Regions from separate parts of the Cytobacillus pseudoceanisediminis genome, predicted to be linked through region 1. Evidence: predicted binding sites of a transcription regulator. Region 1 holds the regulator's gene; the other holds the start of a gene.

Evidence for each region. The regulator NrdR, encoded in region 1, represses ribonucleotide reductase genes. The targets are predictions, from matches to a motif close to AACACNATATATNGTGTT.
Region 2: M5V91_RS00650 (vitamin B12-dependent ribonucleotide reductase) is a predicted target of NrdR. The motif match lies at 4,173-4,190, and genes of this name have one in related genera.

What each region holds. Positions count from the first base shown of each region.
Region 1 is NZ_CP097349.1:5,167,170-5,175,244, forward strand. Features, by position in the region: gene coaE (dephospho-CoA kinase) at 1-343, shown strand, start outside; gene M5V91_RS27505 (glyceraldehyde-3-phosphate dehydrogenase) at 589-1,620, shown strand; gene speD (adenosylmethionine decarboxylase) at 1,944-2,318, shown strand; gene M5V91_RS27515 (hypothetical protein) at 2,457-2,861, shown strand; gene nrdR (transcriptional regulator NrdR) at 2,976-3,437, shown strand; gene M5V91_RS27525 (replication initiation and membrane attachment family protein) at 3,579-5,015, shown strand; gene dnaI (primosomal protein DnaI) at 5,015-5,944, shown strand; gene ytxC (putative sporulation protein YtxC) at 6,220-7,104, shown strand; gene thrS (threonine--tRNA ligase) at 7,816-8,075, shown strand, end outside.
Region 2 is NZ_CP097349.1:108,949-117,023, reverse strand. Features, by position in the region: gene M5V91_RS00660 (patatin-like phospholipase family protein) at 1-188, opposite strand, end outside; gene splB (spore photoproduct lyase) at 294-1,319, opposite strand; gene M5V91_RS00650 (vitamin B12-dependent ribonucleotide reductase) at 1,467-4,028, opposite strand; gene M5V91_RS00645 (lipoate--protein ligase family protein) at 4,373-5,209, opposite strand; gene M5V91_RS00640 (rhodanese-like domain-containing protein) at 5,392-5,775, shown strand; gene gcvPB (aminomethyl-transferring glycine dehydrogenase subunit GcvPB) at 6,029-7,489, opposite strand; gene gcvPA (aminomethyl-transferring glycine dehydrogenase subunit GcvPA) at 7,482-8,075, opposite strand, start outside.

The DNA.
Region 1 (8,075 bases):
CATTGTACATCCTGCTGTCCGCAAAAGAATGACAGCCAAAAAGGAACAAGCAATCAGCCGTAATGAACAGATGATTATTTTAGATATACCGCTTTTATTTGAAAGTAAATTACAATACATGTGCGACAAAACATTATTAGTTTATGCAGATGAAGGTATACAGCTGCAGAGGCTGATGCAAAGAAATCAGCTTTCCGAGAAAGAAGCAATGGCAAGAATTCATTCCCAAATGCCTTTAAGAGAAAAGAAGGCATTGGCCGATGCTGTAATCGATAATAATGGCAGGATTGAAGAAACAGAGAAACAATTGTGGGATATTTTAAGAAAATGGAATGCTATCTAAGGGCCTGTCACGGGCTCTTTTTTGTTGCATTTAATACCCAATTAGTATGACAAAAATAAACTTTATGTTTCTGATTTTTAGACCATTACCCCATAAAACATGGTGAAAGTAAAGGGTTTATATTTCTGAATTGTTAAACATTAAAAAATCCGCATTTAATTCATCACAAATGATTTTTAATATGTTATACTAATTACATCTTAGGGTAACAAAAAGTATAACACTAATGCGGAAGGGGCCGTAACATGAAGGCGAGAATAGCGATTAACGGTTTTGGAAGAATTGGACGTATGGTTTTTAGAAAAGCCATCCTTGATGAAAATCTTGAAGTGGTTGCCATAAATGCAAGTTATCCAGCTGAAACTTTGGCACACTTAATTAAATATGATACAAACCACGGACCATTCGAAGGAAGTGTTGTTCCTGAAGACAATGCTATTGTGGTGAACGGAAAAAGTGTTAAGCTTGTCAGCAGCCGAAATCCTGAAGAGCTTCCGTGGAAAGAATTGAACATCGATATCGTCATTGAAGCAACAGGAAAGTTCAATTCACGTGATAAAGCAGCTCTTCACCTTGAAGCCGGAGCTAAAAAAGTAATTCTGACTGCTCCTGGAAAAAATGAAGATGTGACTATTGTTATGGGCGTAAATGAAAGCGCATTAAAAATTGAAGAACATGATATTATTTCTAATGCTTCATGTACAACAAACTGTCTTGCACCTGTTGCAAAAGTCCTTGATGAACAATTTGGCATTGAAAACGGACTTATGACAACAGTTCATGCATATACAAACGACCAAAAAAATATTGATAACCCGCATAAGGATTTACGCCGGGCGCGTGCTTGCGGACAGTCCATAATCCCGACTTCCACTGGTGCCGCTAAAGCTTTGTCGCTGGTATTGCCTCACTTAAAGGGCAAATTGCATGGAATGGCACTCCGTGTCCCAACGCCTAACGTTTCATTAGTTGACCTCGTAGTGGACTTAAAGCGCGACGTTACATTAGAAGAAGTGAATGCGGCATTTGCAACTGCTTCACAGGGATCGCTGCACGGTATCCTTGATATTACTGACGAACCATTGGTTTCAATTGATTTCAACACAAATGAACACTCTGCCATCATCGATGGATTATCTACAATGGTAATCGGCACCAGCAAAGTAAAAGTACTTGCATGGTACGATAATGAGTGGGGTTATTCCTGCCGTGTTGTAGACTTAACAAAATTTGTTGCACAGGAACTTTTCCAGGCATCTGCAGTAAAAATTGGATAATCGCCAATTTCTCTTAATATAAAACTACCCATACCCTTAAAGCCTGCCATTCCCCGGCAGGCTCCTTTTATTGGACAGAATTAAATCCTGAGAAGGACAAAGCCTTCAGAAATTTTGCCAAAAAAAATGTAAAACAATGTGTTGCAAAAAGAAATTAAACAAAGTATACTAATCCTCGTGAACTTCTCCGAGGTTTTGGTATGGTAGCTACTTAAAGGGTTAGGACCTCTCTGGACTAACTTTCCCCGTGGTAGTTATGGACCAGTTTAAATCTGGAATTTCATTAATTAATAGCTTAAAAGTTTAAAGGGGGAAATTTGAATATGGAAACTATGGGTCGTCACGTAATCTCAGAACTTTGGGGATGCGATTTTGAAAAGTTAAATGATATGGATTTTATTGAGCAGACATTCGTAAATGCTGCATTAAAATCTGGTGCTGAAATTCGCGAGGTTGCATTTCATAAATTTGCACCACAGGGTGTAAGCGGAGTGGTTATCATCTCTGAATCTCATTTAACTATTCACAGCTTCCCGGAGCATGGCTATGCCAGCATTGATGTGTATACGTGTGGAGATCTTGACCCTAACATCGCTGCAGACTTTATTGCAGAATCGTTAGGAGCTCAAACGCGTGAGAATATCGAAATTCCTCGCGGTATGGGTCCAGTTCAAGTTAAACAAGCTCAAGTACTTTAATAACAGAATGATCTTAGGCAATCCAGAGGTGTATTCAATACACCTCTTTTTATTTTGTTTAATACTCTGCCACTACCTTTAGTATCTTCCTCAAAAATAGTACAATAAGGATACATAATAAATATCGGAGGAAAGAGGATGTCTATTTTCAGGCAGCTTGCCAGCCGCTATAAAAAGCAGTGTGAAACAAATGAAAACCACTCTGATCCTGAGCTCACTACAAGATATTATAGAACCAATACAGCTCAAATGATGCAAACGATTGAAGATTTATTTAAAGCAGACCAGAATGTGAACATTCTCAGCATTTCCAGAGAACGCGGCGAGATAGCAGCAGAAATTAAGAAAAATAAAGCTTGTTTTGCCATTGTCACAGTCGTGACTGTCAGGCCTTTCGAAACGGCTGTAGATATCAATATCTCAACTGAGCAATCCTCCCCGGCAGGTGTCCACCCAATCCTTAAGGGAGAAGTTCTTTCCATTTATGAAAAGGTGAATAAACGGCATGATTTTCTCGGTTCTGCAAGAAACGCAGATAAATAGTTGTACTTGTACTGACAACTCCTTTTTTATAAGATAAGAGTATCAAATAAAATTCGGTAATTGATCTAACGCCAGCAAAATAACTTACTTATAAAAGAATTCGGAGCTGATTGTATGAGATGCCCTTCATGCCAAAACAATAATACCCGTGTTCTCGATTCCCGTCCTGTTGATGACAGCAGATCCATTCGGCGCAGAAGGGAATGCGAGAAATGCGGGTACCGGTTTACGACTTTTGAAAAAGTGGAAGAAATTCCTTTAATTGTTGTGAAAAAAGAAGGCACCAGAGAGGAATTCAGCCGGGAAAAAATACTTAGAGGCCTTATTAAGGCATGTGAAAAGAGGCCGGTTGCCCTAAAGGACCTGGAGGACATTACTTTTGAAGTGGAAAAAGAGCTCCGCAGCAACGGTGTCTCTGAAATAAAAAGTGATGAAATTGGCGAAATGGTCATGGACAGGCTCGCAAATGTGGATGATGTGGCATATGTTCGTTTCGCATCGGTTTACAGGCAATTTAAAGATATCAATGTTTTTATTGATGAACTCAAAGAATTAATCAAAAAAGAACACTCTTAAATCAGGTCAGTTGCCGCTGTCCCTGATTTCGAATGAAATAGTTTGATGGGCTGAAGGATTTCTTTGGCTCTTTTTTTACGGTATATGTTTTTGATATTAATCAATGTGATAAATATTCTTAATAGAAAAAGGTGAAATACCATGGCCCAGCATTGGCAGGAGATGCTCCCCATTGATCGATATACAGTAGCAGCCAGCGGGCTTTTGCATGATTATGACCGAAAAGTGCTGACGCTGTTATACCAGCCGCTCATTGGCTCTGTGTGCTTCAGTTTATATATGACATTATGGGCGGAACTTGAAGAAAATCGGCTATGGTCATCTTCTAATTCACACCATAGTTTAATGAATTTCATGGACATGGGGCTTAAGGATATATATGAAGCCCGCCTTAAGCTTGAAGGGATAGGACTTTTAAAGGTATACGTAAACAAAGATGAAGAGACAAGGTCATTTATTTATGAACTGCTTCCCCCGCTGACACCTGAACAATTTTTCCTTGATGGCATGCTTAATATTTATCTTTATAAGAAATTGGGCAGAAACCAATTTATGAGGCTTAAACGCTTCTTCTCAGAACAGAAGGTGAAGACAGCTACAGGGTATGAGGAAGTAACCAAGGCTTTTCAGGATGTATTTCAATCAGGACACCCTGGTTCTTTTGAGATTGACGATGAAGTGGTGCAGCTGATGAATGAATCAGAGGTGGAAGGGTATATTGGAAGGCAGGAGCAGGAAGGTATTCAAATCGGGAATGAAGATTTTAATTTTGAACTGCTTCAGGCAGGGCTGAATGAATCACTAGTACCGAAAAAGGCCATTACAGTTAAAGTAAAGGAATCTATCAGCAATCTTGCCTTTTTGTACGGAATCGACCCCATTCAAATGAAAAATATCGTCATCAGCGCAGTAAATGAAGATAATGAGATAAACATTGATGAGTTGAGAAAATCTGCACGGGACTGGTATCAATTCCAAAACCAGGACCAGCTGCCATCCCTGATTGACAGGGTTCAGCCTGCCATCCATCAGACTCATAAAAAACAGCCTGAAACGCAGGAAGAAGAGTTGATCCGTTATTTGGAAATCACCTCACCAAGGCAGCTATTAAAAGATATATCAGGAGGGGCAGAGCCATCAAAAGGCGATATGCAGATCATTGAAGATGTCATGTTTCAGCAAAAGCTTTTGCCAGGGGTAATTAATGTACTGATTCAATATGTTATGCTCAAAACAGATATGAAATTGACCAAAGGCTACGTAGAAAAAATAGCTGGCCACTGGGCTAGAAAGAAAATAAAAACACCCCAGGAAGCTATAGCTTTAGCTAAGAAAGAACACCGTCAATACCTGGATTGGGCGGAAGGAAAGAAAACAGCCAGCACAACCGGTAACAAAAAGAAGCCAATCAGGACAGAGATGCTTCCGGACTGGTTTGATGAAAAAAGCAGTTCATCAGCCAAAAAGAAAGAGCCCCAGCAGCAAATAAGCGAAAAGGATCAGTATGAGCTGGAAATGAAGAAAAAGGAGCTTCATGAAAAATTAAAAAAACTGCGTTCACAGGAGGTGACTGATTGATGGAGAAAATTAATGAAACATTAAGGCGCCTTGCGGGCAATGAAGGTTTTCAAAAAAGGTATGAAATGATGAGAAACCAAACGCTTAATCACCCTGAAGTAAAGGCTTTTATCCAAACTCATCAAGATGAATTGACATCTGAGATGGTTGAAAAGAGCCTTAGCAAACTCTTTGAGTATACACAGCAGAGCAAGGAGTGCAATAAATGTCCGAGCCTGGAGGGCTGTGTGAACTTTATGCAGGGCTATCATCCGGAACTTGTGATTCAAAGAGGATCGGTCGATCTGAAATATGATAAGTGCCCGCGCAAGGTCATGCACGATGAGAAGCGGAGAAATGAAAAATTAATTCAGAGCTTATATGTACCATCTGATATCCTTCATGCCACTTTTGATTCCATATATGATGATGACGATCGTATTGAGGCCGTTGATAAGGCGGCATCTTTTGTTATGGACTACCAGCCGGGATCCAAGGGAAAAGGAATTTATTTTTATGGGAAATTCGGTGTAGGAAAATCTTATTTGCTTGGTGCTATCGCCAATAAGCTTGCAAGCCAGAAAGTATCCTCCATGATTGTCTACGTTCCTGAACTATTCAGGGAATTGAAAAATTCAATTGGAGATCAAACTCTTAACAGCAAAATTGAAACCATTAAAAAAGCACCGGTTTTAATGTTTGATGACATTGGTGCAGAAACCATGTCCAGCTGGACAAGGGATGAGATTTTAGGGCCGATTCTGCAGTTCCGCATGCAGGAAAGCCTGCCAACTTTCTTTACTTCCAATTTCGACCTGCAGGGTCTTGAACATCATCTCTCCTACAGCCAGCGCGGAGAGGAAGAGAAAATGAAGGCAAGGAGAATCATGGAGCGCATTAAATACCTTGCTGAACCAGTGCTTGTAGAAGGACCGAACAGAAGAGTATAATCTGAAAGCTGCCGATAAAGTATCCGGCAGCTTTTGTTATAAAGTAAGAAATCATTCCTTTGAACTTTGATACTGTCTAGCTTCGGCAGCGTATACATCGCACGACCGAAAGCATTAGCTTTTGGGAGGACGTGGCGTTTTTAGTCTGCGTTCCTTCATGGGCAAGGCGCTTCCGCTTTTCTTATAGTTTAATGCACTAAAAGGCTAATCCCACTTCTAACTTGGCCAAGTCCGCCATATACATAGAACAGAGATTTGTATAAAGGGGGATTTGGTTGATCGAAATCATTTTCCAAAGCAGCACGGATGCGAGGAATTTTTATGAGCATCTTTATGTGCAGCTGCAGTCTTTTTGTCAATGTGATAATAATATTCTTCATTTTGAAGATCGACATATAGTCAGAGTCTCTGCTGGAAATAACGGCAATGTCCTGAATATTGTTAAGGAAGTATTTTTTCAATTTATAGTGAACCAGAAGCAGGATGATTGGTTTAAACGGATACTGATGGAGCATTATTATTATGAGGATGAAGGTGAACAGCAGCAGATTCTTGAAATCATTCACTCTATTTTGGAAGGAAGCAGGGAGGATCTTGCTGCGTTTGTCAGTGGCCTGGATGTAAAAGAAAGCTTGAGGAGCGCAATTGATCAGCTGTTTCAGAATAACATTTCCTTTTCTTTTGATTCTTTTGTAAAATTCCGAATGCGGCCGCTTATGAATGAAATGACCAAATACGTTGAAGTTTCCATCGATGAATATAAAATGGAGCAGGAATATCAGATGTTTATTCATACATTGAGGGACTTCCTGTCAGGAAAGCAGCCAAAGATTAATACGATCCATGTCGTGATGGATGAAGGTGTTTATTTTTATGATGAGCACTTGTGCGAAATTAAACGCGGAGAGCTATTAAGAATGATTGACCGCAAGCTATTATCCAATCATCCTGTATACGTGGATTCTGTTACGATTGCGCCGCTGCTCTCAATCGCACCTTCAGCCATTTATCTGTATTCAGATGATTTCGAGCAGCCGCTGGTCAGAACAATTCGCAATATTTTTGAAGAAAGACTTGAATTAAGCTCTATTGAAGCCTTTTATAATTATCAAAACGCCCATTCTTATGCCGATGATGAAAAATGTAAAAGATACCCTTGATTTTCCTGAAATAACAAACTATAATAACGTACATATTATAAAAATCGAGCAAAAGTTGCGATGAGGATATGGGTATTCTGATACGGTTTAAAGAGAGGGAAGGCAGGGCTGAAACCTTCCTAACACGATTCGAATGCTTACCGCCTCTGAACTCCAGCCAGGAAATGGGCTGGCGGGAAAAGACCGTTATCTTACTACAGAGTCGTTTTTCTTCTAAGAGAACGAGAAGTAGGGTGGAACCGCGTGTTAAATACAACTCGTCCCTTTTTTAGGGACGGGTTTTTTTATTTTTTCAAGTGTATAACCCGTTTTAGGAGCAAAATCTGAATCCAGCTCCAGCGCCTAGCCCCTCGAGGTCACAAGTTTGTCTAGTTGCGGCTCCAGGGGACGAAAGACTAACCCATCCCTTTCAGAAGGAGAAAACGCCTTCTTGCAGGGCTTGTCTTCGTCCCTGGGCAGTCGCCTCCACATTTCGGGGATCCTTCAAAAAGGAAAGAACGCCTTTTTATGAGGCCCGCCTTGTGCTTGTCGGGGCTGATCAAGGCGCTTGCGCTTTATCGCAGTCTAACGGACAGTATATCCCCATGCAAGTTGGTTACACTCGATAAGTATGTATGGATAACTGCCCGTAAGGCCCGATAAGTTCAACTAACAATCAGGAGAAAATGACTCCTGATTGGAGTTTCACTTTATAAATAAGGAGGAAATATCATGTCAGAAGTTGTTAAAGTTTCGTTTCCAGATGGAGCTGTAAAGGAGTACCCTAAGGGAACGACAACAGAAGATATTGCAGCTTCGATCAGCCCGGGCCTGAAGAAAAAGGCAATTGCCGGCAAGCTGGATGGAGAAATGTATGATCTTCGCCGTCCAATCGAAAAGGATGGAGCTATTGAAATTGTAACACCGGACTCAAACGATGCGCTGGAGGTTCTTCGCCACAGTACTGCCCATCTAATGGCGCAGGCAATCAA
Region 2 (8,075 bases), 290 kb from region 1:
AACTGATCGACGAGCTGATATATTTCATCACTTGTATAATTGGCAGCAATTAAAGCAGCAACGATGGAACCAGCACTTGTCCCTGCAACCCGCTTAAATCGAAAGCCTCTTTTGTGAACTTCCTCATAAGCACCGATTAACGCAAACCCCTTGATGCCTCCTCCTGAAAAAACCCCATCTATATACATGTAAGCCACTCCTGTCGATGTACTTGCCCATAGAGGAACTCTTACTTATACATCTTTAATCAGGAGCTTTTTAAAATAGTACGGCTGACAAGCAAAAACTCAGGTTTAGGTGAAATATTGCACTTCTGCTTCTGGAAAATAAGAGTGAATATACCCCCTAATCGTATTTTCAAGATCCTTTGCTTCATCAGTCGGATAAACATACTTGCCTATTCCATATCTTCCCCACTTGTATTTGCGTTTTTCTTCATCCATTTCCAGCTTTGTTTTCGGGTAGCGTTTTTCAATTACCTTTTTGGCTGGTTTTGTAAATCTGTGCTGGATTAACTCGAAAGTTAATCCTTCCAGATTGATGCCTTCGAGCGATTTGCTTAACCTTTGAAAAAGTTCATGATAGCCTTCACGCCAATCATCATGCATGTAAATAGGCGCTACGATAAAGCCAAGCGGGTAGCCGGCATTAGCTACTTTGCGGGCAGCTTCAAGCCGATCGTCGAAAGAGGAAGTGCCCGGTTCAAAGTTTTTTATTACAAACCGCGAATTAACACTAAATCGAAATCGGGTTTTCCCATTATGTTTAGCATCAAGCAGATGGTCGACATGATGATACTTAGTGACAAAGCGGAGCTGGCCATACTCCGTCTGGCCAATAAATTCAATTGTTTTTTTCAGAGAATGGGTCAAATGATCAATCCCTACGATATCGGATGTACATGCAGCTTCAAATCGTGTAAGCTCCGGCTTTCTCTCCTCCATATATTTAGAGGCCTGCTCAAAGATTTCTTCAAGGTTTACATACGTGCGAATATATGGCTTGCTTCCAAGTGTGGTTTGCAGATAGCAATAGTGGCAGTGGCCCATGCAGCCTGTAGCAAGCGGAATGGCATATTCTGCCGAAGGCTTGGATGTATCAAATTTCAGAGTTCGTCTGATGCCTACCACCAAAGTGGATTTCGCATTGCGGTACTTTTGCAATTCGTTATCACCGGGAATATTTCTCACCTGGTTATGTGATGTTGTTTCCCTAATTTCCAAGTTCATTTTTTCAAATTTTTCCTTTAGCTCTCTTCCTAGGGGATATTCGAGAGCTTGAGGTTCTATATAAACTAGCTGAGGGATAAATGGCTTCATTAGGCATACCTCACTTTATCAATTTGTCCTGCCAGCGGAAAAATGTCAGCAGAACCCTATGTCTGTAGTATGAACCAATTAATCCAACAGCAAAAAAAGAAGATGGAACAATTATTTCCATCTTCTTGGTTCGTTTAAATTATTCTTTTATAAACCGCATTTCAGCTGGGCATTACAGTTTGTGCAAGTATTGCAGCCGCCGATTTCTTTGACTTTTCCTTTACGGCATACTGGACATGTATTGCCGACTTCCGAACCGATTGTTACATCGGTTGAACGCAGGTCGCTGATTGTATCAACCAGAACTACATGCTGCTTTGATTTTTCTTTTTTGACTGTATCTGTATCTTCAAAGCTGTTCTCTTCAGCTTTCAGCGTCAATACTTGAGAATCGCGTGAGCCGTCTACATAGACAGTGCCGCCCTTTGCACCGCCGCGGTATAAGCGTTCATACACTTGCTCAACCTGTTCAACACTGTAGCCCTTCGGTGCATTTACTGTTTTACTGATCGAGCTGTCGATCCAGCGCTGTATAACACATTGAACATCTGCGTGGGCTTCAGGAGCCAGATCCATTGCTGCCACAAACCATTCAGGCAGATTATTAGGATCTGCATCCGGATTGCGGTCTAAATATTCCTGAACAATATCTGCCTTTACTTCAATGAACTTGCCTAAGCGGCCGCTCCTGAAGTATGAGAAGGAGAAATATGGTTCAAGACCTGTAGATACTCCAACCATGGTACCTGTGGATCCAGTAGGTGCAACAGTCAGAAGATGTGAATTACGGATTCCGCTTTGTAAAATGGATTCACGGATATCCTCAGGCATTTTCTGCATGAAGCCTGTTTCTGTAAAAGCTTTGCGCAGGCGATTTGTTTCTTCAGCATTTTCACCTGTTAAGAATGGGAAGCTCCCTTTTTCCTCCGCAAGCTCTACAGAAGCTCTGTAAGCTGTGGCTGCAATGGTTTCGAAGACTTTGTCAATCAGCACATTGCCTTCCTCAGAACCATATTCTGTTTCACAATAGATCAGCAGGTCATGAAGCCCCATAACGCCAAGACCAACACGGCGCTCGCCTAATGCCTGTTTTTTGTTTTCTTCAAGGAAGTATGGTGTAGCATCTATTACATTGTCCTGCATACGTACTCCCACTTCAACAGTACGCTTCAGCTTTTCAAAATTAACGGTCTTATTTTCCTTATCTGCCATTTCTGCAAGGTTCACTGCTGCAAGGTTGCAGACTGAATATGGTGCAAGAGGCTGTTCGCCACACGGATTTGTTGCTACAACCTTTTGTCCGTAAGCCTGTGCATTGGTCATGTCATTGGCATTATCAATAAAGAAAATACCTGGCTCTGCCGAGTATGTTGCACAGATATTAATCAGGTTCCAAAGTTCTTTCGCTTTGATTTTGCGGTGAACACGGACTTTATAGCCAAGTTTTCCCCATTCTCTGACGTCACCGACTTTATGCCATTCTTCGTTGTAGGTTTTCATGGTATCAGCATCATATGATTCAACATCCGGGAAGCGAAGCTCATATTCTGCATCATTTTCAACTGCATCCATAAATTCTTTTGTCAGGCAGACTGAAATGTTTGCCCCGGTCAGGAATTCAGAATTATGAACACTGTAAGTACCGCCAGTCGCCAGTTTTTCTTCAGCATCCTGTATGATTTTATCGCTGAAACCGCCATAGCCGGGAATGCTCTTGTAATTGATAATACCCTGGTACATGGCTATTTCCTGTTCAGTAAATGGAGTGAATTTTAATTTTTCTTTAGCATATTTTTTTATTGTATCATCATTTGTATTTTCAAGAAGGAATCGTAAAATTCTTGGGTTTTGCATTTTCGAGATGATGAATTCGATGATGTCCGGGTGCCAATCTGCCAGCATAATCATCTGAGCGCCTCTGCGGGAACCTCCCTGCTCCACAAGGTGTGTAAGCTTCGCAATATCATCAAGCCAGGATACTGAACCCGATGACTTGCCGTTTACTCCTTTAGCCAGTGTGTTGCGCGGCCTTAGGGTTGAACCGTTTGTCCCAACTCCTCCGCCTCGGCTCATGATTTCCATTACCTGCTTTCGGTGCTCGGAAATTCCTTCACGGGAGTCCTGTACGAATGGCATTACGTAGCAATTGAAATACGTAACATCTGTGTCGGCACCCGCTCCATACAATACGCGGCCAGCCGGAATGAAATTCAAGTTTTTCAATTCCTGATAGAACTTTTCAAACCATTCTTTTCTTTTTTCTTCGGTTTTCTCAACAGATGCCAGGCCTGTTGCGTTACGCTTGGCGATTTGCTCATAGAAGATTTCAAGGGGTTTCTCGATTACATCAAGAGGCTTTGTAATAATGCCTGTTCTCGATTCTTCCGGATCATCCAGTACTCCTCTGTAGTCTTCCTCGACTAAAACCTTGGCTGTCTTGTTTTCCCAGTCAATATCCTGGATGAATCCTAAGCCTCGTGCCGGAAATTTTGGATCTTCCTTGATTGTGAGGACGACGAAGTCACCGTTTGTGAGTGTCACTTTCTCGGTGTCTTTGAAGGTGTAACGATCTAGCATAACTAAGCGGGAAACACCTTTGTGGGTCATTTTCATATCTGGGGTTACAGGGTGAACCTGAGGAAAAAGACGGATATCCTTGTTTAAACGATCAATGTTCAATTTCATTTTTTGTCCTAGAGCAACAGACATTGTTACAACTCCTTCTAAATTCAATTATCAATTTGTGTAAGTATTCTGGCAGATAGGGTAAATCTATCTGTTTTAAAAGAGTACCCTAAAGTTATCATACCTCAAACCCCAAAATCAATATATAGTGTCCTAAATATTTTCGACACCACTACATATTGTGTCTAGTTCAACTAAAAGTGATTTTGTCAAACTTAAAATATACCAAAATTTAAAGAAAAACAGAGTTAATAGCCGATTTCCGACAATTAACGATAAATTTTAACATATTTTGAAGCTTGCACTTTTCCAGGGCAACAATTGGAAAATTATTCATTAAAAAAAGAGAAAAAGCGACTTTGCCGCTTTTATCTCTTATAGTTCCAGTCATCACTTTCATATCGCTCTTTTGCGATTTTTTGTACATATGCCATTTCTTCATCTGTAAGCTTGTAAGGTTCAAGTTCAATATTCAAGCCTTCTTCAAATCCCTTTTTGAAAGCTGCTTTTGCTTGATCCAGGGTAATTTTTTCAGTTGTCAGCTCATTTATAGCAACAGCTTTATTCTTAAAAGCTTTTTGCATTCTCTCTTTGACTCTGTCATTCGGATATTTGAACAAGCTGAACAGCTTGTCTTCATCCAAATCAAGCAAAATGGAACCATGCTGAAGGATTACCCCTTTTTGCCTTGTTTGTGCACTCCCAGCCACTTTACGGCCTTCTACAACAAGTTCATACCAGCTGGGGGCATCAAAACAAACAGCAGATCTTGGATTTTTCAGAGAGTCCCTTTCTTCAGCTGTCTTCGGCACTGCAAAATAAGCTTCCATCCCAAGTCCGTGAAAACCTTTTAAAATCCCTTCCGAAATAACTCTGTATGCTTCAGTTACTGTATTCGGCATTTCGGGGTGGGCTTCAGGTACGATCACACTGTATGTGAGTTCATGTTCATGAAGTACGCCTCTTCCGCCTGTAGGCCTTCGGACAAATCCCAATCCATGCTGCTTCACAGCTTCCATATCTATTTCTTTTTCAACCTTTTGGAAATAGCCGATTGAAAGAGTCGCCGGATTCCAGCCGTAAAAACGGATTACAGGAGGCATTTTGCCCTCACTGTTCCAGTCAAGCAACGCCTCATCCAAAGCCATATTAAAAGAAGGTGACCCCTCTTTTGAATCGATAAAACGCCAAACCTCTTTAGTCATATGTAGCCCTCATTTTCAGATTCTTTAACTAGTCATTTGCGGTTAATAGTCTACCAAAATTCCAGTGAAATTTAAAGCAAGTTGAATTTCCATAACAAATTTAACAGATTTCCTTTACTCCTATTAGGAAAGGCTTATATAATATTAGTTGGCTTACCTATGTGTGAAAGGAGAAAGACATATTGGAAACACTTTATTTCATTCTTATCATTTTGGGTGCAATCATTACCTATTCCGTGATAACCTGGTTTTATCAGCGCCGAATTGTTAAAACGCTTACGGAAGACCAGTTCAGAGAAGGCTACAGAAAAGCCCAATTAATCGATGTACGTGAACCAAATGAATTTGAAAACGGCCATATTTTAGGTGCCCGCAATATACCGCTTTCACAAATGAAAATGCGCATGAAGGAATTGCGTCCGGACAAGCCAGTCTACTTATATTGCCAAAGCGGCATGAGAAGTGCGAGAGCTGCCCAGTTTTTGCATCGTAAAGGCTACAAAGACCTTTCACACCTGCAGGGCGGATTTAAAAAATGGACAGGAAAAGTGAAAGCGAAAAAATAATAGCAATATTTAAAAAGACCCCGTTATTTTAACGGGGTCTATTGATTGGAAACCCCTCTTCTAAGTTCAATCATATAATCTATTCGCCAAAACCGCTGTTCTTTTCTCATTTAGCTTGTTTCATGCCCAGGTTTTCGATTCCATTCCCCGGAATCGCTGCAAATTCCCAAATTTCCCTATTCCTTCCCAGAGTTCACAAGTAGTCTATAAGACGCAAAAAAAGAGTGCCCTCTTAGGGACACCCTTTTTCGTTTTATTGCTTTTGATAGCGAAGAACCGGCTTTCTTGCAGCCATTGTTTCATCAAGACGGCCAATTACTGTTGTGTGAGGTGCTTCCTGAACAATCTCAGGGTTTTCCTCAGCTTCTTTAGCTATTTGAATCATGGCGTCGACAAAAGCGTCCAGCGTTTCTTTTGATTCTGTTTCTGTCGGCTCAATCATAATACACTCTTCCACGTTAAGCGGGAAGTAGATGGTTGGCGGATGGTAGCCAAAGTCAAGAAGACGCTTGGCAATATCCAATGTACGCACGCCAAGTTTCTTTTGGCGCTTGCCGCTTAAAACGAATTCATGCTTGCAATGTCTGTCAAATGGCAGGTCAAAGAATGGCGCAAGCCTTCTCATCATATAGTTTGCGTTTAATACCGCACTTTCCGTAACAGCCTTCAGTCCATCTGGCCCCATAGTACGGATATAAGTATAAGCCCGGACATTGATTCCAAAGTTTCCGTAATATGGCTTTACACGGCCGATTGATTGCGGGCGGTCATAATCAAATTCATATTGGTCACCGTTCTTTACCAAAACAGGCTTTGGAAGGAAAGGAATCAGATCCGCTTTTACCCCGACTGGCCCTGATCCCGGTCCGCCGCCGCCATGCGGTCCTGTAAAGGTTTTATGAAGATTAAGGTGAACCACGTCAAATCCCATATCTCCAGGGCGTGCTTTTGAAAGTACAGCATTCAGGTTAGCTCCATCATAATATAGCTTCCCGCCGGCGCCGTGAACAATCTCAGCCATTTCAAGAATGTTTTCTTCAAACAAACCTAAAGTATTCGGGTTAGTCAGCATAAGGGCAGCAGTATCCTCGCCAACCACTCTTCTTAGATCCTCTAAATCCACCAGCCCATTTTCATCAGATTTAACAGTTACTGTTTCAAAGCCTGCGACTGTCGCGGATGCAGGATTTGTTCCGTGGGCAGAGTCAGGAACGACTACTTTAGTGCGCTTTGTATCGCCATTTGCTTCATGATAAGAACGGATCATCATTAATCCAGTCCATTCTCCATGTGCTCCTGCAGCTGGCTGAAGTGTAACCTCATCCATTCCCGTAATTTCAATCAGATGCTCCTGCAGATCATACATCAGTTCCAGAGCACCTTGAACAGAGCTTTCATCCTGCAGCGGGTGCAAGTGGGCAAAACCATTGAAGCGCGCTACATTCTCATTGATTTTAGGGTTGTATTTCATTGTGCAGGAGCCCAGTGGATAAAACCCTGAATCAACGCCATGATTGCGTTTTGAAAGTGCAGTATAATGACGCATGATATCAAGTTCAGACACTTCCGGCAGCTCAGGCTCTTCCTCTCGCAGGTAGCCTTCGGGAAGAAGTTCGCCCAGGTCAATTTCTGGAATATCCATTTCAGGCAGGCTGTAGCCGATACGGCCTTCTGTGCTTAATTCAAAGATGAGTGGCTGATCTTCCTTATGCATGGTAATCCCCCATTTCTTTAACGAATGCATCAATTTCATTCTTCGTTCTCAATTCTGTTACAGCAACAAGCATATGATTTTTCAGGTCAGCATAATCTCTGCCCAAATCGTAGCCGCCAATAATGCCCTTATCAAGAAGCTTTTGATTTACTTCTTTAACAGGCTTATTCAATTTGATGACAAATTCATTAAATGAAGGGCCTTCGAATGGAACTTCAAAACCGGCAGCCTTAAATTGCTGTTTCGCATAATGGGCTTTTTGCATATTGGCAGCAGCCATTTCCTTTACGCCCTTCTTGCCAAGAGCAGTCATCGCTACAGATGCCGCAAGTGCGTTTAGAGCCTGATTGGAACAAATATTTGAGGTTGCCTTATCGCGTCGGATATGCTGTTCACGCGCCTGAAGAGTAAGCACGAAGCCGCGGCGCCCCTGATCGTCTACCGTTTGTCCGACAAGACGGCCCGGCACTTTTCTCATTAGCTTGGTTGTAACGGCAAAATATCCGCAATGCGGGCCTCCGAAAGCTGTAGGAATTCCGAAAACCTGGGCATCTCCTGCTACAATGTCTGCTCCGAATTTACCAGG